3 regions of the Massilia sp. METH4 genome follow, and region 3 is predicted to be linked to each of the others. Evidence: predicted binding sites of a transcription regulator. Region 3 holds the regulator's gene; each other region holds the start of a gene.
What was found. Region 3 encodes LexA, which represses DNA repair genes until DNA is damaged. Its sites were predicted from a motif close to ACTGTATNNNNATACAGT; they were not measured.
Positions count from the first base shown of each region.

Region 1: the regulator LexA is predicted to act here: its motif matches at 1,627-1,644, upstream of recA (recombinase RecA).
Region 2: the regulator LexA is predicted to act here: its motif matches at 2,853-2,870, upstream of imuA (translesion DNA synthesis-associated protein ImuA).

Region 1 covers NZ_CP146614.1:1,129,515-1,139,332, forward strand. Annotated here, with positions in the region: gene recX (recombination regulator RecX) at 1-292, opposite strand, end outside; gene recA (recombinase RecA) at 468-1,538, opposite strand; gene V6Z91_RS05035 (response regulator transcription factor) at 1,729-2,418, shown strand; gene V6Z91_RS05040 (sensor histidine kinase N-terminal domain-containing protein) at 2,415-3,935, shown strand; gene V6Z91_RS05045 (sodium/substrate symporter small subunit) at 3,928-4,209, shown strand; gene V6Z91_RS05050 (sodium:solute symporter family protein) at 4,206-6,257, shown strand; gene V6Z91_RS05055 (hypothetical protein) at 6,337-6,993, shown strand; gene V6Z91_RS05060 (prolyl oligopeptidase family serine peptidase) at 7,088-9,082, shown strand; gene V6Z91_RS05065 (PEP-CTERM sorting domain-containing protein) at 9,173-9,818, opposite strand, start outside.
Region 2 covers NZ_CP146614.1:289,583-299,400, reverse strand. Annotated here, with positions in the region: gene V6Z91_RS01410 (PRC-barrel domain-containing protein) at 175-873, opposite strand; gene V6Z91_RS01405 (PHB depolymerase family esterase) at 1,030-2,097, shown strand; gene V6Z91_RS01400 (hypothetical protein) at 2,141-2,263, opposite strand; gene V6Z91_RS01395 (hypothetical protein) at 2,303-2,722, opposite strand; gene imuA (translesion DNA synthesis-associated protein ImuA) at 2,891-3,598, shown strand; gene V6Z91_RS01385 (DNA polymerase Y family protein) at 3,528-5,003, shown strand; gene V6Z91_RS01380 (hypothetical protein) at 5,118-5,624, shown strand; gene V6Z91_RS01375 (alpha/beta fold hydrolase) at 5,916-6,677, shown strand; gene V6Z91_RS01370 (glutathione S-transferase N-terminal domain-containing protein) at 6,678-7,304, opposite strand; gene V6Z91_RS01365 (peptidase M61) at 7,400-9,304, opposite strand; gene V6Z91_RS01360 (Hsp20 family protein) at 9,521-9,818, shown strand, end outside.
Region 3 covers NZ_CP146614.1:184,894-194,711, forward strand. Annotated here, with positions in the region: gene rpsF (30S ribosomal protein S6) at 1-359, opposite strand, end outside; gene lexA (transcriptional repressor LexA) at 681-1,358, shown strand; gene V6Z91_RS00910 (hypothetical protein) at 1,603-2,433, opposite strand; gene V6Z91_RS00915 (cystathionine gamma-synthase family protein) at 2,430-3,671, opposite strand; gene purF (amidophosphoribosyltransferase) at 3,823-5,346, opposite strand; gene V6Z91_RS00925 (CvpA family protein) at 5,409-5,897, opposite strand; gene V6Z91_RS00930 (SPOR domain-containing protein) at 5,946-6,923, opposite strand; gene folC (bifunctional tetrahydrofolate synthase/dihydrofolate synthase) at 6,931-8,217, opposite strand; gene accD (acetyl-CoA carboxylase, carboxyltransferase subunit beta) at 8,381-9,253, opposite strand; gene trpA (tryptophan synthase subunit alpha) at 9,569-9,818, opposite strand, start outside.

The DNA.
Region 1 (9,818 bases), 940 kb from region 3:
CGACGAGCCCGGCCTTCAGCTCCTGCAAGGCTTCGCCTTTCACACCGTGGCTTTGCAGCTCGGCGAGGATGCGGCTGTTGCCGTAGCGGGCCGAGCGGCGGTGGATCAGCGATTCGGAAAAGCGTTCCTCGGACAGCCACCTGTTTTTCTCGAGCCAGTCGAGCAGTGCGTCGACGTCGTCGCCCTCTTCCGCATGGCGGGCCAGCTTGCGGGCCAGCTCCATGCGGCTGTGCTCGCGGGTGGACAGCAGGCGCAGGGCACGGGCTTTCAGGCTGACGGGTGGTGCGGGCATCGGCGACTAGCGGGATAAAGGATGAAAAAGGAGAAATGAGCAGTATAAAAAAACATCGCCACCGCCGCAAAGCGGCTGGTGGCGACGAAGAGCTTCTACAAGCCCAGGATCGATCGATACGTGCCGCGCTTCTCGCGCGGCAAGGCGAAAGACCGGGGTCTCCCGCCATTGGCCATCAGTCGACGGCCTTCAGCTTCGGTGCCGGTGCGTCGCCTTCGGCCGGCGGCAGTTCGCGCACGCCCAGCGAAGCGCGGACCTTGTTCTCGATTTCGCGGGCCAGCGTCGGGCGCTCTTTCAGGAACGTACGGGCATTGTCCTTGCCCTGGCCGATACGGTCGCCGCCGTAGCTGTACCACGAGCCGGACTTCTCGACGATCTTCGCTTCCACGCCCAGGTCGATGATCTCGCCTTCGCGGGACGTGCCTTCGCCATACAGGATGTCGAAGTGTGCTTCCTTGAACGGCGGCGCGATCTTGTTCTTGACGACCTTGACCTTCGTTTCGTTACCGATCACCTCGTCGCCGGACTTGATCGAGCCCGTGCGGCGGATATCCAAGCGCACCGACGCGTAGAACTTCAGCGCGTTACCGCCCGTGGTGGTTTCCGGCGAACCGAACATCACGCCGATCTTCATGCGGATCTGGTTGATGAAGATGACCAGCGTGTTGGTGCGGTTGATCGTGCCGGTCAGCTTGCGCAGCGCCTGCGACATCAGTCGTGCCTGCAGGCCCGGCAGCGAATCGCCCATGTCGCCCTCGATCTCGGCGCGCGGCGTCAGCGCGGCCACGGAGTCGACGACGATCATGTCCACCGAACCGGAGCGCACCAGCGCGTCGCAGATTTCCAGTGCCTGTTCGCCCGTGTCCGGCTGCGAAATCAGCAATTCGTGCAGGTTCACGCCCAGCTTCTGCGCATAGGTCACGTCCAGCGCGTGTTCCGCGTCGATGAACGCGCAGGTGCCGCCGATCTTTTGCATTTCGGCGATGGTCTGCAAGGTCAGCGTGGTTTTACCGGACGATTCCGGGCCGTAGATTTCCACGACGCGGCCGCGCGGCAAGCCGCCGACGCCCAGTGCGATATCCAGCCCCAGGGAGCCGGTGGAAACAGTTTGGACTTCTTCCAGCGGGGCGCTAGCGTCCATGCGCATGACGGAGCCCTTGCCGAACTGCTTTTCAATCTGAGCCAGCGCCGCGGCGAGCGCTTTGGCTTTTTCGGATGCAGGTACTGCCGCTTTCTTGTCGTCCATGATTTCCTTAACCTTTACGTTTCAGTGATTCCGAATGATTCCTAGGGGATTCCTGTTTAAGTACACGTACCTCTCCGGTACAAACAGTACTGTATATGCATCCAGTGGTTTATGCAAGCGGAATCTACGCCTTTCCATCGGGCGCCGCACATTGAGTACAATGAAACAGCCACCATGCCCGATAGCCAACATGCGTATTTTACTAGCCGAAGATGACAGCGTCCTGGCGGACGGACTCACGCGCTCGCTGCGCCAGTCCGGCTATGCCATCGACTGCGTAAAAAACGGGCAGGAAGCGGATACCGCCCTTTCCACCCAGGAATTCGACCTCCTGATCCTGGACCTGGGCCTGCCGAAGCTGCCCGGCCTCGAAGTGCTGCGCCGCCTGCGCTCGCGCGGCTCGCTGCTGCCGGTGCTGATCCTCACCGCCGCCGATTCCGTGGAGCAGCGCGTGACGGGGCTGGACCTGGGCGCGGACGACTACATGGCCAAGCCCTTCGCGCTCTCCGAGCTCGAGGCGCGCGTGCGCGCGCTCACCCGCCGCGGCCAGGGCGGCGGCTCCGCCATCGTCAAGCACGGCCCGCTCACCTACGACCAGGTGGGCCGCAGCGCCTACATCAACGAGCAGATGCTGGACCTGTCCGCCCGCGAGCTGGGCCTGCTCGAGATCCTGCTGGCCCGCGCCGGCCGCCTCGTCTCCAAGGAACAGCTGGTGGACCACCTGTGCGAATGGGGCGAGGAAGTCTCCAACAACGCCATCGAAGTCTACGTGCACCGGTTGCGCAAGAAGATCGAGGTGGGCGGCGTACGCATCGCCACCGTGCGCGGCCTCGGCTACTGCCTCGAGAAATTCCCCGGCGCGGCGGCCGACGTGAAGTGACCCAGCCGGTCGACCAGGCCCAGGCGGAAGCCGCCTGGAGCCCCGCCCTCGAGGAAGAAGGCGAGATCCAGCACTCGCTGTTCGGCGAGATCCTGGACTGGATGCTGGCCCCGCTGCTGCTGCTGTGGCCGATGAGCATCGCCATCACGTACCTGGTGGCCAAGTCGATCGCCAACCAGCCGTTCGACCATGCGCTGGAAGATTCCCTCACCGTGCTGTCGCAGCAGGTGCGCGAGGTGGACGGCAAGCTCCAGCAGCAACTGCCCGGAGCCGCGCGGGACATCCTTCGCGCCGACGACGTCGACAGCGTGTATTACCAGATCCTGGGCCCGCAAGGCCGCTACGTGGACGGCGACCGCGACCTGCCCCGCCCCCAGCCGGAACCCGACGACGAGATGGATTCCGCCGGCGCGGTGCGCTTTCGCAACGCCACGCTGCACGGCACGCCCATCCGAGTGGCCTACGCCTACGTTAACCTGGAAGAGAACAGCGAGCATCCGCCCCGCCTGGCCCTGGTGCAGATGGCCGAGACGCTGGAAAAGCGCGCCAAGCTGGCCAACGAGATCATCAAGGGCGTGATCCTGCCGCAGTTCATCATCCTGCCCGTGGTACTGGCGCTCGTGTGGTTCGCTCTGTCGCGCGGGCTGCTGCCGCTGGCCGAGCTGCAGGAACGCATCCGCGCCCGGCGCAGCGACGACCTGTCGCCGATCCCGCCGAAGCAGGTGCCGGAAGAGATCACGCCGCTGGTCAGCTCGCTCAACGAAATGCTGGCGCGGCTGTCGCAATCGATCGACATGCAAAAGCGCTTCATCGCCGACGCCGCCCACCAGATGAAGACGCCGCTGGCCGGCATGCGCATGCAATCCGAGCTGGCGCTGCGCCAGACCGATCAGAACGAGATCCACCGCTCGCTCGAGCAGTTGGCCAAGAGCTCGGAGGCGGCAACGCGCCTCGTCAACCAGCTGCTGGCCCTGGCGCGGGCGGAAAACCAGCCGCAGGCCGGCATGGCGTTCGCGCCGCTCGACCTGGCCGAGCTGGCGCGCAATGCCGTGCGCGACTGGGTGCCCGCCTCGTTCAATTACCGGATCGACCTGGGCTACGAAGGGCCCGAGGCACCCGTTCTCATCGAGGGCGATCCGGTGATGCTGCGCGAGCTGCTGTCGAACCTGATCGACAATGCGCTGCGCTACACGCCGATAGGCGGCAGCGTGACGGTGCGCGTGAACGAGGGCGCGGCGCCCACGCTGGAAGTGGAAGATACCGGCCCCGGCATCCCGCCGGCCGAGCGGGTGCACGTGTTCGAGCGCTTCTACCGCATCCTGGGCAGCAGCGCCGAGGGCAGCGGCCTCGGGCTGGCGATCGTGCGCGAGATCGCCCAGCAGCACGGCGCCGAAGTGGACATCCTCGGCAACCCGCGCGCCACCAACCCGAAATACCCCGGCAGCCTGTTCCGGCTGACCTTCCCGGCCCGGCCGGCCGAACCCGACGAGGAAGAGGAAACGCCGCACTATGGCTGACCACGACGATCACCGAGACGACCACCCGGACGACCATCCGGACGACTACTGGCGCCGCACGCGGCGCCTGACGGTGGCGCTGCTGCTGGCCTGGATCGCCACCGGCTTCCTCGCCGTGTACTTCGCGCGCGAACTGGCGGACCTCACGCTGTTCGGCTGGCCGCTGTCGTTCTACATGGCCGCGCAGGGCGCCTCGCTGGTCTACCTCGCCATCACCGGCATCTATGCCTGGCGCATGCGCCGGCTGGACCGCCGGCACCGGGGGCGTGCTTGAAACGGTCGTTCAAACAGCGCCTCACGCGCTACTACCTAGCCTTTGCCGCGTGCTTCGCCGCGTTCCTGCTCGCGCTGGCCGTGCTGGAAAGCGAAGGCATGCCGCGCGTGTGGATCGGCTACATGTTCCTGTTCGCCACCATCGTGCTGTATGCGTCGATCGGGCTGGTGTCGCGCACCTCGAACGTGTCCGAGTACTACGTGGCGGGGCGGCGCGTGCCCGCGCTGTTCAACGGCATGGCCACGGCGGCCGACTGGATCTCGGCGGCCAGCTTCATCAGCCTGGCCGGCACGCTGTACCTGAACGGCTTCGACGGCCTGGCGTTCGTGATGGGCTGGACCGGCGGCTACTGCCTGGTGGCCCTGCTGATCGCGCCCTACCTGCGCAAGTTCGGCCAGTACACGATTCCCGACTTCCTCGCCGAGCGCTACGGCGGCCCGGCCAACGGTCGCGCGGTGCGGCTGTGCGGCGTGGCGGCCACCATCCTCATTTCGTTCACCTATGTGGTGGCGCAGATCTACGCGGTGGGCCTGATCGCCTCGCGCTTCACGGGCGTCGATTTCTCGGTCGGCATCTTCCTTGGCCTGGCGAGCATCCTCGTCTCCTCGTTCCTGGGCGGCATGCGCGCCATCACGTGGACGCAGGTGGCGCAGTACATCATCATCGTGGTCGCCTTCCTGATCCCGGCCATGTGGCTGTCGGCCAAGCACAGCGGCAACCCCATCCCGCAGGTGGCCTATGGCAAGCTCCTCCCCCAGCTCTCGGCGCGCGAGGCGGCGCTGGCAGCCGACGGCAAGGAAACGGCCGTGCGTGACGTGTTCCGCGCGCGCGCCGCGCAATACCAGCAGCGCCTCGACGGCTTGCCGGCGTCGTGGGAATCGGGCCGCGCGCAATTGCAGCACCACCTGGACAATGTCCGCCTGCGCAACGCCTCGCTGCTCGATATCCGCGCGGCCGAGCGGGCGCTGATCGCCTATCCGAAGAATGCCGAGGAAGCGGTGGCCAAGTGGACCGCCGCGCGCGACGAGAACCTGCGCCGCGCCCGCCCCCTCACGCCGCATGCCGTGCCCTTCCCCGGCGCCACCGAGGAACAGTCGGACATCAAGCGCCGCAACTTCATCGCGCTGGCGTTCTGCCTGATGCTGGGCACGGCAGCGCTGCCGCACATCCTGATGCGCTCCTACACCACGCCCTCGGTCGACGAGACGCGCGTTTCCGTGTTCTGGACGCTGTTCTTCATCCTCCTGATCTACCTGACGATTCCCGCGCTCGCCGTGCTGGTGAAATACGACGTGTACAGCGCGCTGGTCGGCAGCCGCTTCACGGAGCTGCCCACCTGGGTGTCGTACTGGGCCAGCGTGGACCGCGCCAATCCATTGATCAGCATTACCGACATCAATGGAGACGGCTTCGTGCAGCTGGCCGAAATCGCGATCGACGGCGACGTGCTGGTGCTGGCCACGCCGGAAATCGCCGGCCTGCCCTACGTGATCTCGGGCCTCGTCGCGGCGGGTGGCCTGGCCGCCGCCCTCTCCACGGCGGACGGCCTGCTGCTGGCGATCTCGAACGCGCTGTCGCACGATGTGTACTACAAGGTGGTCGACCCCAAGGCATCCACGCAAAAGCGCGTGACGATCTCCAAACTGATCCTTCTCGGCGTGGCCTTCGTGGCCGCCTATTCGGCTTCCACCAAGCCGGGCGACATCCTCTCGCTGGTGGGCGCCGCGTTCTCGCTGGCCGCCTCCACGCTGTTCCCGGCCCTGGTGATGGGCGTGTTCTGGCGCCGCGCCAACCACTGGGGCGCGCTGGCGGGCATGGCCACCGGCTTTCTCGTCTGCCAGGGCTACATGTTGCGAACCAACCCCACGCTGGGCGGCAGCGCGGCCGCGCAGTGGTTCGACATCGCGCCCATCTCGGCCGCCGTGTTCGGCCTGCCGGCCGGGCTGGCGGCGCTGGCCGTCGTCAGCCTGCTCACGCCCCCGCCGGCGCCACGGCAGGCGGCGCTGGTGCGCTACATCCGCTCGCCGGAAGTTAACGAAACAAAATAAACATTTGTTTTGTGACATTTTGAGACAATGTCGGCAACAACTGCGTGATAAGCTCGACGGTCCTTTTTCCCGTTCTCCCATGCAGATCTCCGCCTTCCTCACCGCCGCGCTGCTGGCCGCCGCCCTGCTGGTGCCCAGCCGCGCCCCGGCCGCGCCGCCCCCGGTGCAAGACTTCTTCGACACCCCCGAATTCGGCGGCGCGCAGCTCTCGCCGAACGGGCGCCACCTGGCCGCCAAGGTCGCGGCGGCAGGCGGCGGGCGCGATCGGCTGGCCGTGGTGGACCTGGCCACGATGGAGGCAAAGGTGGCGCGCGACGACGCCGATTTGTTCGTCGCCGAATTGACTACCTGGCCGGAGAGCCGGCTGGCGACCTGCAACTACGCCGCCGGCGTCATGTCCGCCATCATTGCCGAAGTGCGCTATCCCACCCAGGCCCTTCAATGGAACGTCGATGGCGAGGTCGTGATCGCCTTCAATCCCGCGGCGGCGGAAATCGCGGTAACGCTGAACGGTGTCGAGCAGCGCCTGCGCACTGGCCTGGGCAATGGTGACCGCTTATGGGAGCGGGACGACAGGCCCATGGGTTCGGCATTCAAGCAAGCGGTGCGAACGGTCGCGGACCGCGCCGTGCAGCGTTATCCGAAACCGGCCGCCATCCCGGCCGGCTTCCCCGATGCGCAAGTGCGGCTCGTCTTCACGATGGCCGATCCCGAAATGCCCAACTGGCACAACTGAACGAGCAGAAATACCCCTGCTGGTGACATTCCGAGAGAAAGCAAAGGAGGTGCGCATGCTAATTTGCCACCTTTGCCAAAACTGTTATTTCACCATGAAATTTCGCCTTGCCCTGCTCGTGTTCGCGGCCAGCCTGCTGAACGCCGCCCACGCCGCGCCCCCTCCCGCCGAAGACTTCTTCGGCCCTTCCTCGTTCGGCGGCGCGCAGCTCTCGCCCAACGGACAGTACGTGGCCGCCAAGGTGCCGGCCAAGAACGGCCGCGACATGCTGGTGGTCGTGGAGCTGGCCACGTCGAAGCCGCAGGCGGTGGCCGCGTTCTCGGACGCCGACGTGGGCGAATTCCAGTGGGTGAACGACGGCCGCCTGCTGTTCAACAGCACTGACAACGACCTGGGGCAAGGCGACATCAATGCGGCGCCCGGCCTCTTCGCCGTCGACCGCGACGGCAAGAACTTCCGCCAGCTGGCGCAGCGCCGCGCCAGTTTCATTACCACGCCGACCGCCGCGCAGCTGCTGCCCTGGCATACCTACATGCTGGGGCAGCGCGGCCCGCAGGATTCGGACAGCGTGTACGTGCGCAGCGTCTCGTTCGAGCCCGGCGGCGCCGTGCGCTCCGAGCACCTGCTGCGGCTGGACACCCGCACGGGCCGCAGCACGGGCGTGCCCATGCCCGGCAAGGTGCAGCGCTGGGTGCTGGACGCGCGCGGCGAGCCGCGCATGGCCATCACGCTCGAGGATGGCAAAAGCACGATCTGGTTCCGCGAGAATGAAAAGTGGCGCGCGATCACCACCTTCGATGCCTGGGTCTCCGCCGCCGGCGGCTTCACGCCACTCGACTTCGATTCCGAAGGGCGCTTATACGTCGCGGCGCGGCACGACAGCGACAAGACGGCGATCCACACGTTCGACCTGGCCGCCGGCAAGGTCGACCCCGTGCCGCGCTTCGCGGTCCAGCAATACGATTTCACCGGGCGGCTGATCCGCAGCGGCAACAAGCTGGTCGGCGTGCGCTACCTGGGCGACACCTGGGCTACCGAGTGGTTCGATCCGGAGCTGAAGGCGCTGCAGGCGGCGGTGGACGAAAAGCTGCCCAACCTCGTCAACCTGATCTCGCTGCCGCGCCGGCCCGAGGCGCCGTTCGTACTCGTCACGACGTTTTCCGACATGCAGCCGCACACCTATTTCATCTACAACCGGGAAACGGGGCAGCTGAACTTGCTGGGCCAGTCGCAGCCGAAGCTCGACGCCACGAAGATGGGCCGGCAACACGTGTTGACCTACAAGGCGCGCGACGGCCTGCCGATCCCGGCCCTGCTGACGCTGCCGGGTGGCGCGAAATTGACGGACAAGCTGCCGATGGTGGTGCTGGTGCACGGCGGTCCCTGGGTACGCGGCGCGACGTGGGGCTGGTCGGCCGACGTGCAATTCCTCGCTTCGCGCGGCTACGCGGTGCTGGAGCCGGACTTCCGCGGCAGCACCGGCTACGGCGCGAAGCACCTGACGGCCGGCTTCAAGCAATGGGGCCGGGCCATGCAGGACGACGTGGCCGACGGCACCCGCTGGGCTATCGAGCAGGGCGTGGCCGACCCGCGGCGCATCTGCATCGCCGGCGCCAGCTATGGCGGCTATGCGACGTTGATGGGACTGATCAAGGACCCGGACCTGTACCGCTGCGGCGTCAACTGGGTGGGGGTCACCGACATCAAGCTGATGTATGGCGGCAGCTGGTTCCACTCGTCCGACCTGCCCGAGCAGTACATGCGCTACGGCATGCCGCGCCTGATCGGCGACATGGAAACGGAAGCCGACCAGCTGATGGCGGTGTCGCCCGTCGAACAGGCCAGCCGCCTGCGCCAGCCGCTGCTGATGGCCTATGGCGGCGCCGACCGCCGCGTGCCGCGTGCGCACGGCACCCGTTTCCGCGATGCCGTGAAGGCCACCAACAAGGATGTCGAATGGGTCGAGTATCCCGAAGAAGGCCACGGCTGGAAGCTGCCGAAGAACCGCATCGATTTCTGGACGCGCGTGGAGAAATTCCTGGACCGGAATATCGGCAGCGGCGCGGCCTTGCCGCACCACGCCAATTGATCAAGGGTGCGGCTGAAGGCCATGCGCCCCGCTGCTCCGGACCTCCGGCTTCCGTGAAGCACGGGACGATTGCTTTCGCTGCCGCGCTTTTTATCGGTCAGCTTGGCAAGCTTTCCTGCGTCGCGCCACCGCGAAGACAACGCCGAGCCCGGCCAGCGACATGAGGCCGGTGGCCGGCTCGGGTACCGCCGCAGGCGATGTGTATGCGTAACTTGCAACACCAAGCACGAGTTCACCGGTCGCGGTGCCTGTCCCGGAAGCGACGGTTCCCTCCAGCCAGGAAAACCCGCTCTCATCTTCGCCCCAGTAATAGTGATCAATGGAGCCCAGCCATCCGCCATCGCTGCCGTAAAGACGGCCTGTCAACCGTGCGTCCACATACAGGTCCACCTCCGGTGCCGGATTGCGGGTATGTTCCGCCAACACCCGAAGACTCAGCGCTGTCCCGGGGGTAAGAGTATATGACCAGGTTGTGAACGCATACGCACTGTAAAACTCATAATCGCTCGGTCCGAACCGTGTCGTGGCATGGCTGAACCATGTGTCAGTGCTGAGGCTGCTCCCAGCGCTACCGCTCGGCCCCGCAATCGCGGTGGTGCCCATCTCCGTGCCTACATCTTCGTCAACCAGGTGGGTATTGGAAGCATACGCGCTGCGCAATGAGTGGCTTTTCAAGACGAACTGAACAGCCGGACTGATGCCGTCGTCCAGATCAAGATCGACCAATTCGTAGCTG
Region 2 (9,818 bases), 100 kb from region 3:
GCGCGACGCCAGGGCCGGCCTGCGATGCTCCGCATCGGCGGACCGATCGTACATAAGTACGACTGCGCTTCTTAGCCACCCCTGGCGCCTGCTCGCTACGGTTTCTCGAGGCCCCTTGAGGCTGGTAGGATTCGCGGTGGCCTGCGACTATTGCAGGATTTAGCGGATCACCAGTTAATACTTCTTGCTCGGATCATAGCTGGTGTTCTGGTTCGACAGCCCGCCGGCCTGGTTGACGTTCTTGTCCGTCAGGTCGGCATCGCCGCGCCCCAGGTCCAGGCTGCTGCTGCCCAGGCCGCTGCCGCTGCTGCCCAGGCTGCCGCTCTGGCTGGACATGCCGCTGCTGCCGCCCATGCTGCTGCCGGAGCTGCCAGACAGGCTGCCCGACTGGCTCTGGCCATAGCTGGAGCCGCTTTGCATGGTGCTGGTGCCGGAGCCCATCACGCTGCCGGTGGACGTCATCTGCCCCGGCATGGCGGTCTGGGTACCCCAGAAGCTGCTGATCTGGCTGCCGAATTCGGCGCTGGCCATGTCCGGCCAGCGGTCCTTGTCGAAGCCCGGCGCGTTTTCCAGGCGCTCTTTCGCCACGTCGAGGATGAAGCGCTTGTTCACGGTATCGAGTTGCAGGGCTTGCCAGGGCACGGCGAACAGCTTGTCGCCCATGCCCAGGATGCCGCCGAACGACAGCACGGCATAGGCGATCTGGCCGGACTGCATGTCGATCATGATTTCCTTGATGTCGCCCAGGTCTTCTTCCTGGCGGTTGTACACGTCTTCGCCCATCAGCGTGTCTGCACCCATCAGGCGTGGGCCAGGGCCATCATTGTCGCGGTCACGGTAAATGCCAAACGGGTCTCGGTCGAGATAGCTCATGTTGGTCTCCTGTGATTCGGTTCGTGGAAAGGCCGCCGCGCATCGCCCGGCGGTGCGCATGCCAGAATAGCGCAAGCGGATTTTTCGCGTCCTTACCGGAATTCAATAGTGTGGCCTGGCCCCGTTCGATGCGGGCTGGACAACGTCGGAGGAAGCATGGTCAAGAGAAATGCCGGTGCGCGCCTGGTGCGTTCCCTGATGAAAGCGGGCACCGCCCAGCGCAAGGCCGCGGCGAAGATCGTCGACACGATGTTCGCCGTGCCGAAAGGCAGCGTGCGCAAGCGGCCGGCCAAGAGTGCGAGTACTGTCCTCGCGGCGCCGCGCGTGCGCACGCCGCCGGCGGCCCCGGTGGCGCCGGGACAGTGGCTCGCCGGCCATCATGCGAGCGGTGCGCAGCAGATGCCGTACTGGCTGTACCTGCCGCAAGGCGAAGTGCCGCCGCAGGGTCTCCCACTGGTGCTGATGCTGCACGGCTGCCAGCAGACCGCCACCCAGTTCGCGCAGGGCACGCGCATGAACACGGTGGCGCAAAAGAAGGGCTTTGCGGTGCTGTACCCTCAGCAATCGGTGACGGTGCACGCGCAGCGCTGCTGGCGCTGGTTCGACCGGGCCACGCAGGCGGGTGGTGGCGATGTGCAACCGGTGGCGGCGATCCTCGCCAGGGTGTTATCCCAATACCCGATCGACCGGCGCCGCGTCTACGTGTGCGGCATCTCGGCCGGCGCCGGCATGGCCAACATCATGGCGCTCAATTTCCCCGACGTGTTCGCGGCAGTGGGCTTGCATTCGGGACCGGTGTTCGGTGCCGGGCATGGCACCGTGGGCGCGCTGGGCGTGATGCGCCACGGCGGCGGCTTGCGCACCGAACCGGCGATCCGCGAAGTGCTGGCGCGGCGCGCGGATTTCCCGCTGATGCCGGCGATCCTGTTCCAGGGCGATGCCGATACGGTGGTGCATGCCGTGAACCAGCAGCAACTCGTGCGGCAGAGCCTGCTCCTGAATGGCGTGCCGCCCGATGCGCCGGTGAAGGTCACGCGGCGTGGCACCCGCAGTGGGCATGAAATCCGCGACTACCTGGTGGGCAACAAGGTGGTGCTGCGCGTGGTGCGCATCGATACGCTGGACCATGCGTGGAGCGGCGGCGATCCGAAGATCGCCTTCCACGCGAAGGGGCCGGACGCGAGCCGGATGATGCTGGAGTTTTTCGGCAAGCACCGGCGATAAAAAAGACCGCCGCGGCGGTCTTTGTTGTGGAGAAGAATGCGAATCAGTGGGTGACGATGATCGTGATCATCGTTCCACACAGCACCAGCACGGCTGCCGTCAGCGAAACCATCACCTTGGCGAACTTGGCATCGTCCCGTACGATTTTTTCCATGTATTCGAGCATCGCTGCCTCCTTTGCTTCAACCAGAGCATCAGTCTATCACTATCGAAGCCAGAAATGGGTGACAGGGTAGAGGATGCACAGTGCACCCGTGATCAGGATCGAAGCACCGATCACATACCAGTTGGTGTTGCCGCCGGTAGCCGTGCGCAATGTACTGAAGCCCACGAGTACAGTGCATACAAAGCCCGTCAGCAAGCATAATGCGCAGATCAGGCCGATCATATCGTGGTGGGCAGGATGTCGGGGCCATGCCTCGATTGCATCGTGGGCAGTGGCGGCCAGCATCGAAATCGCGGTCCAGAACAATTGGCCGGTATCGACCGATTTCTTCAGCAGCTTGCGCCACGTGGTCCTGCCCGAACCGGGCTGATCGTGGACGATCTGGTCCAGCGCGATCAGCAGGATCATCAGGTAGGGCAGTAGTACCGGCACGAGAATATTGATGGTGGTCCAGAGCATGATCGCAGGTTCAACGAGACTGGTTTTCGATTAAGCACGGATCCGTGACCCAGCGTTTTGCCACGTCTCAAGCCGAGTCCGCTCGCGCACGATTGTCAAATTGTCATTGCCAAAACGCCCCATCGATAGTACTGTACGTATATACAGTATTTCTCCGCATCATCAACAATGGCCCATCTTGCTCCACTGCTGGCGCCGGAAACCGTGCATCCCTCACTTTGGCTTGCATCGCAACTGGCGCAATCGCACGACCGCTGCGTCGACACCGGCTACCCGGTACTGTCGACCCAGCTGCCGGGCGGCGGCTGGCCGACGGGCACGCTGGTGGAATTGCTGTTGCAGCAGCCGGGCATCGGCGAGATGCGCCTGCTGCAGCCGGTGCTGGCGGCGCTGCGGCGCCCCATCGTGCTGGTGCAGCCACCGTACGCGCCCCAGGCGCTGGCGCTGGCCGCGCTGGGCATTGCGCCCACCCAGCTGACCTGGATCCGCAACACGGGCAAGAGCGCCGATGCGCTGTGGGCCGCCGAGCAGGTGCTGCGCAGCGGCTGCTGCGGCGCGCTGCTGCTGTGGCAGCAGCACGTGCGCGGCGAAGCGCTGCGCCGCCTGCACCTGGCGGCGCAAAGCAGCGAAACGCTGTTCTGCCTGATGCGGCCGCTGGCGGCGGCACAGGACGCCTCGCCGGCACCGCTGCGGCTGGCGCTGCGGCCCGCCGCCGGCGGGCTGGAAATCGATTTTGTAAAACGCCGGGGGCCGCAACGCGATGCGCCATTGTTCCTGCCCTTGACTCCTTCTTTACTGCAACGCCATGCGCCTGTGGATCGGCCTGCACCTGCCCCGGCTCCCGCTCGAAGTGTTCTGCCCGAGCTGGTCGGCTGACACCCTCACGGCCGTGCTGGACCACGAAGTGGTGCTGGCCGCCTCGGAAGAGGCGCGCCGCGCCGGCGTGCTGCCGGGCATGCGCCGTGGTGGCGCGCTGATGATGGCGCCGGAAATCCAGCTGCACGAGCGCGTCCCCGAACGGGAAGCGGAAGCGCTGCAGGCCGTGGCGATGGCGCTGCTGCAATTCACCCCGCAGGTCGCCGAGGGCGAGGAAGCCACCTTGCTGATGGACGTGGGCGCCAGCCTGCGCCTGTTCGGCGGCATCCGCCGGCTGTGCGCGCTGGTGCGAACGAGCCTGCGCACGCTGGGTTTCACTGCCATGCTAGGCGTGGCCCCCACGGCGCGCGGCGCCTGGCTGCTGGCGCGCGGCGGGGCAGGGCGGGCATTGAAGATCGATTCGATGACGCGGCGCCTGCACCGCCTGCCCGCCAGCCTGCTGCCGCCGGCCCGGCCGTACATGGCATGGCTGGAAGGCATCGGCTGCCTGTCGGTGGGCGACGTGGCGCGCCTGCCCCGGCCGGGCCTGCAACGGCGCTGCGGCCGCGACTTGCTGGACGTGCTGGATGCCGCGCTGGGTCACACGGCCGAGATGTTCCGCTGGATCGAGGCACCCGCCAATTTCCAGGCCAGGCTGGAACTGTTCGGCCGCATCGAAAACACGGATCTGCTGCTGGCCGGAGCCTGCCGCCTGCTGCAGCAGATGACGGGCTGGCTGAACGCCCGCCAGCTGGCCGTCGCACGCATCGTGCTGCTGCTGGAGCACGAGCGGGGCAGGGTGGCGCGGCCGCCCACGCCGGTCGAGATCGTGCTGGCCGAGGCGGTGTGGCGCGACGACCACCTGGTGCGCCTGCTGAAGGAGCGGCTCGCCAAGCTCACGCTGGAAGCGCCCGTGATCGGCCTCGTGCTGGAAGCTCCAAACGTGAAGCCGATGGCGCCGCTATCCGATTCGCTGTTCCCCGAACCGGGCGGCAGCGTGGAAGACCGGCTGCGCCTGTTCGAGCTGCTGCTGGCGCGCCTGGGCCCAGAAAACGTGCTGCAGGCGGCGCCCAAGGCCGATTACCGGCCCGAGCATGCGAACGCCTGGGTGAGCGTGCAGCAAAAGGTGCGCGCCGCCGATATCGCGGCGCGGCTGCCACCCGGCGGCCTGCCGCGGCCCGCGTGGCTGCTGCCAAAGCCCATCGCGCTGCTGGTGCGCGACCACCGGCCCTTTTATTGCTCGCCGCTGCGCATGGTATCGGCCGCCGAGCGGATCGAGGCGGGGTGGTGGAGCGATACGCAGACGCGCGATTACTTCATTGCGGTAGGGGAGGACAATGCGCATTACTGGGTGTTTCGGGAGCGGCTGCCGGGTGGGGAGGAGGAGGCGGAGCCGCGGTGGTATCTGCATGGGTTGTTTGGCTGATCGCTTCCAGCCAGAGTCCAGCTAAACTTGTACGCTCCAAAATATTCATTTGCAGGTTCGCAAGCCGTGTCGAGCGGATTCCTCGTTCAGCATTTGCGACATGGGAGAAGAAAAATGTGGCGCACAATATTCATTGCCTTGCTGGGACTGGCCTCGGCGCCTGCGTGGAGCGCAGGCAAGCAGTGCGATCCCGATGCCAAAAATACGTTCACCTTCACCTGGATACCGAAAACAGCATCCGTGCCGACAGCAGGCAGCATGCGCATCACGGACCGTGCCGACCGGACCGTGCAGGTACTCGACAATCTCGAATACTATTACGGCGACAGCGAAGACAGCGGCAATCTCGTGGACGGCAGGGATTACAACAATGACGGCTGTGGGGACCTGGTCCTGGTCAGTAGCGTTGCCGCCATCGGCAACACAAGCAATACCGCGTTTCTGTATGATCCCGTGCGCCGACGCTTCGTCGAACATGAAGGACTGTCCGTGATCATGGGGCTGGACATCGATCCGCGCGACAGGCGTTGCGTTACCGGCTTCGGGAAAGGGGGGGCCGTCGATATCCATACCGCGCGGCATTGCTGGTCAAACGGCCGGCTGGTGCTGAAGGAGGAGTAATCCGTTTCGCCGCGCGTCAATTCCGAAGGCGAGCACACTTGCTACCTGCATACCACCACCACCTATCGGCACGGCAAGAAGAAGACCAGAACGACATGTACCAAGGATTTATAGAAAACGAAGCCTGAACAACTGGCTGGACATGCTGGCGGAGATTCTGGCCGGGCAAGTGGCTCATCGAAGACCCACCGCCCGGCCGACCTCTGCCAAAGGAGAGAGTCGCCGCGCCTTGTCCAGCCGCCACTCCCCGTGCACAGTAGTGGCATTGGACAGGCAACCAGGAGACCCTCAATGCGCGCACAACGACTCGACTTCCCCGGCACCCGCGGCGCCACGCTGGCCGCCCGCCTCGACGCCCCGGACGGCTCGGCCCGCGCCTACGCCCTGTTCGCCCACTGCTTCACCTGCGGCAAGGACGTCTTCGCGGCCAGCCGCATCGCCCAGGCGCTGACGGACCACGGCATCGCCGTGCTGCGTTTCGACTTCACGGGCCTGGGCGCCAGCGAAGGCGAATTCGCCAACACCAATTTCTCGTCGAACGTGGAAGACCTGCTGGCCGCCGCTGGCTACCTGCGCGAGCAGTTCGCCGCGCCGCGCCTGCTGATCGGCCACAGCCTGGGCGGCGCGGCCACCCTGGCCGTGGCCGGCCAGGTGCCGGAAGCGCAGGCCGTGGTGACGATCGCCGCGCCCAGCGACCCGTCCCACGTCACGCACCTGTTCCGCGACCACATCGACACGATCACGGCCGAAGGGGAAGCGGAAGTGCAGCTGGCTGGGCGGCCGTTCCGCATCCGCAAGCAATTCCTCGAGGACGTGGCCGAGCAGAAGCTGAAGGACAAGATCGGCGCGATGAGGAAGGCCCTGCTGGTGATGCACGCACCCGGCGACACCACGGTAGGCATCGAGAATGCGATGAACATCTTCATCGCGGCGAAACACCCGAAGAGCTATGTATCGCTCGATACGGCCGATCACCTGCTCACGAAGCGCGACGATGCCGTGTACGTGGCGAACCTGATCGCCGCGTGGAGCGAACGCTATCTGAAGGATTGATCAGCCGCGCGGCTTCCATTTCATGCCGGCCTGCACGGCCGGGCGCGCGCCGACGAGCGAAAGCCAGCGTTGCAGGTTCGGCTTGCCCAGCGACTCGGCCAGCATCTCCGGCAGCCGCTCGCTGGCCGCCATGATCCAGGGATAGCAGGCGATGTCGGCGATCGTGTACTCGTCGCCGGCCACGTATTCGGAACGGCCCAGCTGCGTATCGAGTACGGTCAGCAGCCGGCCGCCTTCCTTCACGAAGCGCTCGAGGCCGAAGGCATCATCCTGCTGGGCGAAATAGCCGAGCTGGCCCAGCATCGGGCCAAGCCCGCCGATCTGCCAGTGCAGCCATTGCATGGCCTGCCAGCGCGCCGGGCCGGATGGGGGCAGGAACTTGCCGTATTTGTCCGCCAGATAGGTGAGGATCGCGCCGCTTTCGAACAGCGACAGCGCTCCGCCTTCCGCCTCGTCGTCCACGATGGCGGGGATCTTGTTGTTCGGCGACAGTTTCAGGAATTCGGGATCGAATTGCGCGCCGCTGCCGATGTCGACCGGCGCGGTCTCATAAGGTACGCCCAGCTCTTCCAGCAGGATGATGGGCTTGCGGCCATTCGGGGTGGTCCAGGTATGCAGTGTGATCATCGCGGTCTCCAGTTCAAACAACTGTAGCGTGACCAAGGAAAAACGGGCGCACATCCCGCAAAGGAGGTGCGCCCGTCCAGCCCGGAGGCGATGCCTTATTTACGCGGCTGCAGGATGCTTTGCAGGCGGTCCGGCGTGCCCTCGACGCGCTCCAGGCGCGGATACTTCAGCCCGCCGTGGTAGTCCAGCGAGACGGTGCGGTAATCGTTGCCGCGCTTGACGAGCAGGTCGATCGGCTTGCTGTCCTTCGTGGCCGCGGTGATGGCCGCGCGCAGCAGCTCCGGCTTGTAGGCGCGGCCGTTCACGGCCAGCAGCGTGGTATTGCCGGACAGGCCCGCCTTGAAGCCCGGGCCATCCCACACGATGGCGACGATCTTGCCGTCGCTGCCCACCGAGAAGCCCAGCGAGTACTGGAAGTTGGCCGTTCGGCTCTGCTCTTCCACGCCCTTGAGGAAGTCGGTCTGCTTGTCCGTGTAGACGAGCTTCCAGCCGGCGCGGGCCAGGCCGTCCAGCGGGGCGGGGCCGGTTTCCTCCACGCGTTTTTTCAGGAACGGCGCCCAGTCGAAGGCCTGTACGGTGTTCAAGGCTTTCACCACGTCGTCGAACGTGTAGTGCTTGGCCTGGATTGCGCCATCGTCCACGCCGAAGAACAGGCGGGCGAAGTCGTCCAGGGATCGTTTTTCACCCGAGAGTTCGCGGATCTTCGTGTCGACATCCAGCCAGATCAGCGCGCCTTCCGAGTAATAGTCCTCGCTGCGCTGCCAGTTCGGCCATACCTGCGGGCGGCGCTGGCTGATGATCGGGTCGTTCGTCGTGTCCACCACCGGGCGCCAGGTGCGGCCCTGCACGTTCGCATACGTGGCCGCCATGTTGGCGATCATGTCGCGCACGCTGGACTGCTGCGCCAGGCCGGAGCGGGCGGTGAGCACCTGGCCCCAGTACTGCGTCTGGCCTTCGTAGACCCACAGCAGGTTGTTGTCCAGCGGGGTATTGAAGTTCGGCACGTCCTGGCCTTTCGGGCGGCGGAACTTGCCGTTCCACGAGTGCGTGAATTCGTGCGGCAGCAGGGTGCGCACGGCTTCCGTCTTGTTCCACTCGGTGAAGTAATTGGCCTTCACGCCGTTCTCGCTGGACTGGTGGTGCTCGCGGCCCACGCCGCCGAACTCGTCCGAGAGGGCGAACAGGAAATCGTAGTGCGCGTAGTGCTGCGAATCGAACAGTTTATAGGCCTGCTTGATCAGCTCGCGGTGCGGGGCGATCTGTTCCGGCTTCGCTTCCAGCGCTTCCGGCGTGTCGGCCACGATGTTCAGGCGCACCGGCAGTTTCGCGCCTGGATCGAGGTCGATCTGCTTGAAGTGGCGGCCGGCGAACACGGGCGAGTCGATGAAGGTTTCCAGGTCGGTCTGCTTGAAGCGCACCTCGTCACCCTGGCGCGAAGCCGTCTCCAGCGCCGTGCCGTACTGCCACCCGGCCGGCAGGGTCAGCGTGGTCTGGATCGGGATGCGGCGCACGTGGTAGCCGGCCGGGTACATCGTCATCGATTGCCACTGGATGCCGAGGATGTCCGGCGTCATCGCGATGCGGCCCTGGCTCGTCTCGTTCGGCGACAGGTGCTGGTATTCCACGTCGAGCGTCTTCGCGCCCTGCGGCACCTCCACCTGGAACGCGAACACGTTCAGGGGATCGCGCTTCCACGCCACCGGCTTGCCGTTGGCCGACACCTTCAGCCCCGCCAGCTGGTGCAGCGCGCCGGTCGGGCCGTGCTGGGCCGTGACCCACTGCGGATACAGCAGGGTCAGCTTGCCCGGTTTCACGGGGATCGATTGCTGGATGCGGAAGATGTTGCGGGCGGTGTCCGAGGCATCGATCTTCATCTGGATCGTGCCGGGGTAGGGCTGGTCCAGCGAGGGCGGCAGCGGGTTGGCGCTGGCATTGACGAAGACAGTGGTTGCAAACAAGGCAGGCAGGATCGCTGCGCGCAGGGGGAAGGGCAGGGTCATCGGCGATATGGTCGGGTTGTCCAAGCGGGCGAGTGTAGCACGCAGGAAACGTGAAATGTTTCAAAATGTAAAACCAAAATTTTTCAAAAGAACCCCCTTGAAACCTTTTTCGCCTGCCGTATATTGGGTGCATCGGTCGCCCAGAAGGGGGCCGAGAGGAGAGCCGGATGCGAACTGACCGGCTCGATATCGCTTGACTTTGAAAGGATATCCATCATGCGTACTTTTGACCTGACTCCGCTGTACCGCACCGCCATCGGCTTCGACCGCCTGGCACAAATGCTGAACAGCGCCGAATCCCAGCCCAGCTATCCCCCGTATAACATCGAACTCGTGTCCGAGGACCAGTACCGCATCGTGATGGCACTGGCCGGCTTCGACCGCTCGGAAATCGACATCACCAGCGAGCGCGACACCCTGTTCATCGTGGGCCGCAAGCAGAAGGATGGCGTCGAGCGCACCTATCTGCACCGTGGCATCGCCGCGCGCGACTTCGAGCAGCGCTTCCAGCTGG
Region 3 (9,818 bases):
GCGGCTTCGGCGCGGTGGCTCTTGGCGGCGTCTTCACGCTGGACCGACTTCATCATCGGCGAAGGAGCGGTTTCCGCTTTCTTCATCTTGACGGTCAGGTGGCGCAGCACGGCATCATTGAATTTGAACGCGGTTTCCAGTTCGACCAGAGTGTCGTTGTCGCACTCGATGTTCATGCAGATGTAGTGTGCCTTGGCCAGCTTCTGGATCGAGTACGCCATTTGACGGCGGCCCCAATCTTCCACGCGGTGCACGTTACCGCCGCGCGAGGTCACGCTGGCCTTGTAACGTTCGATCATCGCGGGCACTTGCTCGCTTTGGTCCGGATGGACGATAAATACGATTTCGTAGTGACGCATGCAAACTCCCTTAAGGACTGTTGATAGCCCACCCCGGCGTCATGACGGGTGTGGGAAGAGGTAAGCCCGCAAGCATAGCAGGTTTTTAGGGGGATTACCAGCCGCCAAGCTGGCGCCAGACCCGGCTGCGAGCCATCTGCCGGTGCAGCCAGGCCCCAGTCATGCGCCCCCTCGGAAAGGGCGCTGCAGGAAATATTTCCAGAAAACCGGTGCCTGTCACGGGTTTTTCAGAATTTTTTCACAACTGAAGCACGTTTCCCCTTGCATTCCATTTGGTACTGTACAAAAATACAGGCTGTCTATATACACAGATATCGCATCATGATCAAGCTCACCGCAAGGCAGGAACAAATTCTCAACCTGATCAGGGATGCCATCGAGTCCACCGGCTTCCCGCCGACGCGCGCCGAGATTGCCGCCGAGTTGGGTTTCAAGTCGGCCAATGCGGCCGAGGAACACCTGAAGGCGCTCGCGCGCAAGGGCGCGATCGAGATCACCGCGGGCACCTCGCGCGGCATCCGGCTGCTGGGCGAGCGCGTCGCGCCGTCCGCCGGGGCCTCGTCGGGCCCGGCACCCGCGCTTTCCGACCAGCTTCCGCAAGTGCCGGCCGGCCTGCTGATGCAGCTGCCGCTGATCGGCCGCGTGGCCGCCGGTTCGCCGATCCTGGCACAGGAAAACCTGGAAAACAGCTACAGCGTCGACCCGGCCCTGTTTTCCGCGAAGCCCGATTTCCTGTTGAAGGTCCGCGGGGAATCGATGCGCGACGTGGGCATCATGGACGGCGACCTGCTGGCCGTGAAAAAGGTCGACAACGCCAAGAATGGCCAGATCGTGGTGGCGCGCATCGGCAACGAAGTGACGGTCAAGCGCTACCGCCGCACCGGTTCCACGATCGAACTGCTGCCGGAAAACCCGGACTTCAAGGTAATCACGGTCACGCCGGAAGACGAATTCGCGCTGGAAGGCCTGGCCGTCGGCCTGCTGCGCACCTGGCACTGATCAGCACCTGCTTTGGCACTGGTGAAGCGCTGAATCGGCACTGATCGTCACCGTTTCCCCTGCCGTGGCCGGCTTGCACTAGCCGGCCGAGCACGCGTTTCGCAAGTGCTGCGGCCACGCCGCGGCGCGCTTTCTTTGCACGTCATTCCGGCAGGTTCATTTCGGCAGGTTCATTTCGGCAGGTGCGTGCTGCGGCGCTCTTCCAGCTGCCGCATCGTCCTGCCGCCGGCTCTCGGCCAGCCGCCTATTTCGACGGCGGCCGCACCGCGACATTGCCGTTGGCCTGGTCCACGAACACGGCATAGCGGCCGAAGAAGTCGGCGCCCAGGATGCCGTCCGGCTGGAAGAAGTCGGGCAGCGGCATCAGGTAGGGCTGGATCGCCACGCCGCCCGGCAACGCCACCGTTACCGTCTGGCACGGCTTGTCGGGCCCGAACAGGTCGCATGGCGAGCGCTGGTCTTTCTGTCTTTCCACGGCCTGCGGCTTGACCAGAGAAATATTCGCTGCCGAATCGAACACCAGGCGGTAGCGCGCCCGCTCGTTCGCCAGCGCGACAACGATGCTTTCATGGACCCGCTCGTGCGGCAGCGCCTGCCAGCCGGGCCCCGGGTCGAGCGGCGCGCCGAAGCGCAGCGTGCGGCTCGACTGGTCGTAGACGAACGGCTGCCGCGCGAACAGGCCGAGGCCGACGACGGAATGCGGCGGCGGCCCGGCACCCTCGCCGATGCTCAAGCCCCACGGCTCGTGGGACACTCCCGTCACTTCGCCGAACGAGACGCCGTTCACGACGAGGTCGGGAATCACGAATTCCTCCTCCTCGCGCACCTTGCCGGCCAGGTCGGCGCTTTTCACTTTCCGGCCCGTCAGTTTCAGGTTGGGGATCTTGGCCATCACCTCCTGCGTCAGGTGCAGCGTGCGCGACGAGCCGATGTCGAACGTGAATGGATAAGTGGCGCCGCCGACCGTCAGCTGCACGACCGGAATGCCCTTCTCCAGCGCCAGCGGCACCGAGACTTCGGCGTGCGCCGCCACGGCGGCACACAGCGCCGCCGCGCCTAGCCAGCGGCGCCTCATGCGTCCAGCGCCAGGCGGAAATCGTCCACCAGGTCGGCCGTATCCTCGATGCCGACCGATACGCGGATCAGCGATTCGGCGATGCCCATCGACGCGCGGCGCTCCGTGCCCATTTCGTAGAAAATCGTGTGCGCGACCGGGATGACGAGCGTGCGGGTGTCGCCCAGGTTGGACGCCGGCACGGCGATCTTCAGGCGGTTCAGGTAATCGAAGCAGTCGATTCCTTCCTTCAATTCAAAGCTGAACAGCGAGCCATAGGCCTTGAACAGCTCGGTGGCGATACCGTGCTGCGGGTGCGACGGCAGGCCGGGATAGTGGACGGCGGCCACGCGCGGATCGGCTTCCAGCATCTCGGCCAGCGCCTTGGCATTGGCGCAGGTGCGCTCCATGCGCAGGGCCAGCGTTTCGGCGCCGACGGCGATGTGGTGCGCCGCCTCAGGCCCCAGCGAAGCGCCGAAGTCGCGCAAGCCCTTGGCGCGGACCTGCGTGATGCCCCACATGGCGGGCGCGGCCTTCTTGTAGTTCTCGAAGATGTTCGGATAGCGGTTCCAGTCATAGGCGCCGGTATCGGTGAGGCTGCCGCCCAGCGCATTGCCGTGGCCGGCGATCGACTTCGTCAGCGAGTTGATGACGAGCCCGGCACCGACCGCCTTCGGGCGGAACAGGTAGGGCGTGGTCATCGTGTTGTCGACGATGTACAGGATGCCTTTTTGCGCGCACAGCTCGCCGATGCGCTTCAGGTCGGCGATCTGCGTGCGCGGATTGGCGATCGTTTCGACGAACACGATGCGCGTGTTTTCCTTCAGCGCGGCTTCGACGTTGGCGACATCGGTCGCGTCGACGAAATCGACGCCGACGCCCTGCCCCGCCACCGTCTGCCACAGGGAGTTCGTGTTACCGAACAGGAACGAGGACGAGACCACATGATCGCCGGCGCGCAGCAGCGCCTGGAATACGGCGCCGATGGCGCCCATGCCGGTGGCGAAGCACAGCGTGGCCACGCCGCCCTCCATCTTGTTGACCTTCTCTTCCAGCGCGGACACCGTGGGATTGCCCTGGCGGCCATAACGGAAACCCGGCTCGCGGCCCTGGAACACGGAAGCGAGCTGGCGCGCATCCGTGTAGCCGAACGCGACAGACGTGTGCACGGGCTTGTGCAGCGACCCCTGCTCGATGGTCTTCTGGCGGTCGCCGTGCAGGATCGTGGTGGTGAAACCGTAGTTTTTCTTGTCGTTCATGTCGTGCGCAATGTGGTTTTAACAACGGGGACAGGCCCCAAGGGGACTGTCCCCGAATTTACATTTCGGTTGTATTACAACGGCAGGGACTGTCCCCGATTTGACATTCGGTGGTTCCGCAACAAAAAGGGCTCCGCGAGGAGCCCTGGGCTTATGCTTCGGTCGCGACCCGATTCAGGTTCAGCTGCGTGCGCGCGGCGTCCTCGACCACCTTGGTCTTCGGATTGTGGCGGGCGTGCTCGATGCGGTCCAGGTAATCGGGCGACACGTCGCCGGTGATGTAGTGGCCGTCGAAGCAGGAAGCCTCGAAGCTCGTCAGTGCCGGGTTGACGTCGGAGATCGCCTTCTTCAGGTCGTCCAGGTCCTGGTAGACCAGCGCGTCGGCCGTGATTTCCTTGCACACTTCCTCGACGGTCCGGCCGTGGGCAATCAGTTCGTCGCGGGTCGGCATGTCGATGCCGTACACGTTCGGGTACAGCACCGGCGGCGCGGCGGAGGCGAAGATGACCTTCTTGGCGCCGGAATCGCGCGCCATCTGCACGATCTCGCGGCTGGTGGTACCGCGCACGATGGAATCGTCGACCAGCAGCACGTTCTTGCCCTTGAACTCGTCGCCGATCGCGTTCAGCTTCTGGCGCACCGATTTCTTGCGCAGCGCCTGGCCGGGCATGATGAAGGTGCGGCCGATGTAGCGGTTCTTGATGAAGCCTTCGCGGTATTCCTTGCCCAGGCGCAGCGCCAGCTGGATGGCGGCGGGGCGCGAGGAATCGGGGATAGGCATCACGACATCGATATCGTCCGCCAGGCCTTCGCGCTTGATCTTCTCGGCCAGGTACTCGCCCATCTTCAGGCGCGTGTTGTAGACCGAGGCGCCGTCGATCACGGAGTCCGGCCGCGCCAGGTACACGTATTCGAACACGCAGGGATTGAGCGTCGGGTTATCGGCGCAGATGCGGCTGTGCAGCTGGTTGTCGGCATCGATGAACACGGCTTCGCCCGGCTTCACGTCGCGCTCGAAGCGGAAGCCGGCGCCTTCGAGCGCCACCGATTCCGAGGCCAGCATGTACTCGGTGCCTTGCTCCGTTTCATTGATGCCCAGGCACAGCGGGCGGATGCCGAACGGATCGCGGAAGCCCAGCAGGCCCACGCCGGCAATCTGCGCCACGGCCGCGTAGCCGCCGCGCACGCGGCGGTTCACCGCCGTGACCGCTTCGAACAGCGTGCCCGAATCGAGCACATAGCCAGTGGTGGCGCGCATGATTTCGTGGGCCAGCACATTCAGCAGTACTTCCGAATCCGAGTCGGTATTGATGTGGCGGCGATCGTTCTTGAACATCTCGTTCTTGAGCTGTTCCCAATTGGTGAGATTGCCGTTATGCGCCAGCGTGATGCCGAACGGCGCGTTGACGTAGAACGGCTGCGCTTCCTCTTCCGACGACGAACCGGCCGTCGGGTAGCGGCAGTGGCCGATGCCAGAATTGCCCATCAGCGAACGCATGTTCCGGGTGCGGAACACGTCACGCACGAGGCCGTTGGCCTTGTGCATCGTAAACATGCTGCTGTGGTTCGTTGCGATACCGGCCGCGTCCTGGCCGCGGTGTTGCAACAGCAGCAGCGCGTCATACAGCAGCTGGTTGACAGGTTGATGGGAAACGACGCCGACGATGCCACACATAAGCTGTGCTCCTAAAGGTGCTACAAGATTGGAAAACTCGATTGGAACTTAGTTGACTGATTCTAAAATTGCACGTGCTGCGCCACGGCAGCTGGCAGGAATGGTTTCACGGTGCGCACGCCCGTTTCCGCGATCGGGGAAAACAGCGCCTGGCGCCAGAAGTCCTGTTGCGGGATCGACGTCATCCCACACAATATGACGCCCGCCAGCACGATTACAAGCCCGCGCCCCAGGCCGAACAGGCCGCCCAGGCCACGGTCCGCCAGGCTCAGGCCGCCCGCCTCGACCAGGGCCGACACGGCCATGGAGAGCAAGCCCATCAGGATACGCACGCCGATGAACAGGGCCAGGAATGCGACGATCAGCCGGATGGTCGCGCCAGGAATCGCGTCCGGCAGCATGTCGGCGAGCGCGGGGCCGTAGGCGTTGGCCACCACGAAGGCCACGATCCAGCCCAGCAGCGAGAGCATCTCCCGCACCAAGCCGCGCAAGGTGCTGACGATGATGGAAGTGATCAGCACGAACAACACCACGTAATCGAAAATCGTCACAGCGGTCTATCACGGTAAAGACAGGATAACGGGCAATATCGGGATGCGTCAGGCGGGGCTCAGGCTGCCGGACAGGCCGATCTTCTGTAGCTTGGCCTTGGCCTTTTCCGCTTCTTCGCGGCTGCTGAACGGGCCCACTTTCACGCGGGTCAACTCGCCCGATGGCGACTTCTGCGTGAACGACTTGATGCCGGCGTCGCGCAGCTTGCCCTGCAATTCCTCGACCTTGTCCTTGGCGGCCAGCGCGGCCACCTGGATCACGTAGCGCCCTGAGTCGGCGGGCGCCGGGGCTGGCTTGCCCTCCAGCAGCGCCAATGCGCGGGCGGCGTCATCCGTCTTCGGCTTCGCTTCGGGCTTGGCTTCCGGCTTCTTCGGTTCAGGCTTGGCTTCGGCCACCTTCTTCGGCTCGGGCTTGGGTTCCGGCTTGGGTTCGGGCTTCTGTTCGGGCTTGGTCTCGTGCTTCGGTTCCGGCTTGTGCTCGGCCAGCTTCGGTGCCCCGGCCTTCGGTTCGGCCTTCTGCGCCACGGCCTGCGGCGGCTCGGCCCGGCGCGGCGGCGGCGTCACCACCGGCGTATTGTCTTCCGGCTCGACGATTTCCTCGCTCTGGTCGAGCGCCTCGGCCTGGGCCGTCTTCGCCTCGACGGCCGGGTCCACTGCCGGCTCCGGCTCGACCGTGGGCTTCGCGGCCTGCGGCTTTTCCTTGGAAGGAATCTGGATCGCGATATCGTTGGCCAGCGGCTTCGGCTCCGAGTCCAGCACCATCGGCAAGCCGATCGCCACGGCGAGCGCCAGCGCGATGGCGCCTACCAGGCGGCGGCGCGCGCGCTTCTTCTCGGGCAGTACGGGATCGGCCGCATCCTTGCGGCCGCGGCCACGGGTTGCGCCCGGGACCGCCCCGGCCTCGTTCGAGGAGGCGCGCTTGGAACGGGCCCGCTCCGTCATCGCGCGGTCATCCGCGGCGCGGTAATAGCCGCTGTCTTCGGGGGACTGCTGCTTGTTTTTGCCGAATTTCGAGAACAAGCCCATGTATCAATCAGTGAAGGGAGGATTTTCGGGCGGCCATGACGCCAGCCACCGTCAGGAACGAGCCAAAGACCACAATTCTATCATTCTCCCCCGCCCGGCTCATTGCATTTGCAAAAGCTTGTGCCGGGGTATCGAATATATTGACGGTCTTTTCATGCATGTCCGGCACGGTTGCCTGCACCTTGGCGGCCAGTTCCGACGCGGACGCGGCGCGCGGCGACGGCAGCGTGGTCACGCACCAGTGGTCGATCGAGCCGCCGATGGCCTTGATCACGCCATCGATATCCTTGTCGTGCATGGACCCGAACACCGCGAACGTGTACGGGTGGAAGCCCATATTGCCCAGGTTCTGGTGCAGCGCCGAGGCTGCGTGCGGATTGTGCGCCACGTCCAGGATCACGGTCGGGCGGCCCGGCAGCACCTGGAAGCGCCCCGGCAGCTCGACGGTGACGAGGCCGTGCCGCACTTCCTGGGCGCCCACCGGCAGCTCATGCTTGAGCACTTCGAGCACGGCCAGTGCGGCCGAGGCGTTGAGCAACTGGTTCGCGCCGCGCAGGCTCGGATAGGCCAGCGAATTGCGGCGCATCGAACGGCCGCCGTAGTTCCACTGCTGCTTGTCGCCGGAGTAGTTGAAGTCGCGGCCCATCAGCCACAGGTCCGCACCAATCGCAGCCGCATGATCGATGAGCGCCTGCGGCGGCACCGGGTCGCTGCAGATGGCCGCCTTGCCCGGCCGGAAAATGCCGGCCTTCTCGAAGCCAATCTGCTCGCGCGTGCCGCCCAGGTAGTCGACGTGGTCGATGTCGACGGAGGTGACGATCGCCACGTCGGCATCGACAACGTTGACGGCATCCAGCCGGCCGCCCAGGCCTACCTCGAGGATCGCCACATCCAGGTTCGCGCGGCTCATCAGGTGCAGGATCGCCAGCGTGGTGAACTCGAAATACGTCAGCGGCGTATCGCCGCGCACCGCCTCGACGGCATCGAAGGCCTCGACCAGCATCGCGTCGGTGGCCAGGTCGCCATTGACGCGGGCGCGCTCATTGAAGTCGAGGAAGTGCGGCTTGATGTACAGCCCGACGCGGTAGCCGGCGCGCAACAGGATCGACTCCAGCATCGCGCAGGTGGAGCCCTTGCCATTGGTGCCCGCCACCATGATCACCGGGCAGGAAAATTGCAGTTGCAGGCGTTCCTTGACGGCGCGCACGCGGTCGAGGCCCATGTTGATGACGGTTTCGGCATGGCGCGATTCGAGCAGCGCGAGCCATTCTGGCAGGGTGGTCGGGGTGGGCATTGGGTCGGGAGAAAAACGGCAAAAACCAGGAAAGGCGCCATTCTAGCGCACCATGAAGAACGGGGCCGGGTCCTCGCGGACCCGGCCCCGTTCGGGCTTGTATCAGCATGCGTTTCAGGCATGCGTTTCAGGCATGCACCATGGCCTTGTCAGGCCGGCACGGTCAGGCGATGACTTCGGCAGCCTGGTTCTGCAGCAAGGCCAGCAGGCGCGCGATTTCCTCGCGCATCTTGCGGCGGTCGACGATCATGTCGATGGCGCCCTTGGTCAGCAGGAATTCGCTGCGCTGGAAGCCTTCCGGCAGCTTTTCGCGCACCGTGTTCTCGATCACGCGCGGGCCGGCGAAGCCGATCAGCGCCTTCGGCTCGGCCATCACCACGTCGCCCATGAAGGCGAACGAGGCGGACACGCCGCCCATGGTCGGGTCGGTCAGCACGCTGATGAACGGCAGCTTCTTCTCGGACAGCTTGGTCAGCATCGAGGTGGTCTTGGCCATCTGCATCAGCGACAGCAAGCCTTCCTGCATGCGCGCACCGCCGGTAGCCGTGATGCAGATGAACGGCACCTTCTGTTCCAGGGCGACCTGGGCCGCGCGGGCGAAGCGCTCGCCGACGACGGAACCCATCGAGCCGCCCATGAATTCGAACTCGAAACATGCCACGACAACCGGCAGGCTCATGATGGAACCGCCCAGGCACACGAGCGCATCGGTCTCGCCCGTGGCTTCCATGGCTTGCTTCAGGCGATCCGGGTATTTCTTGCTGTCCTTGAACTTCAGCGAATCGACGGGCAGCGTTTCCTGGCCGATTTCATAGCGGCCGCCGGCGTCCAGCAGCGCGTCGAGGCGCTCACGGGCGCGGATGCGCATGTGGTGGTCGCACTTCGGGCAAACGTGCAGGTTCGACTCGAGGTCCGTACGGTACAGGACGGCCTCGCAGGAGGGGCACTTGACCCACAGGCCTTCCGGCATCGTCTTGCGAGCGGCAGCTTCCGAGCGCTGGATGCGGGGGGGAAGCAGTTTTTCCAACCAGCTCATATTTTCTCCTGTTGCTCTAACTTAGGGGCGAAGTGTAGCCGTTTATGCCAGCCGTGTCGAACATTCAAAATTGGCAATTTTTAGCACGCACGTGAGATTTCATGCGGTCCGCAGGGCTCTAATGGCTGAGCTTGTGTCTCACGGTGCCAGGCACCGAGGGACACGAGCTCAGCCTTGTCCGTGGTCATCTGAAGCCCGCCCGATCGCGATGGACAGAGCACAAGCCGCCGTCTGGCGGCGCGCCTAGCCGAATACGAATGGCTGAGGCTGTGTCCCTTGGTGCCTGGCCACGGGACACGAGCCCGGCTTTAGCGCTTACTCGTCCAGCGCTCGCCGGATGCCGGCGACGAAGGCCTGCACGGCGGCCGGTGCCTGCTCGGGCTCGGACGCTTCGATTTCCTGGATGATGCGGCTGCCGATCACGACCGCGTCGGCCACGCCGGCAAGGACCTTGGCGGTCGCGGCGTCGCGGATGCCGAAGCCCACGCCGATCGGCAGGCTCACATGCCGGCGAATGGCGGCGATCCGTTCGGCCACCTGGGCGGTGTCGATGTGGCCGGCGCCG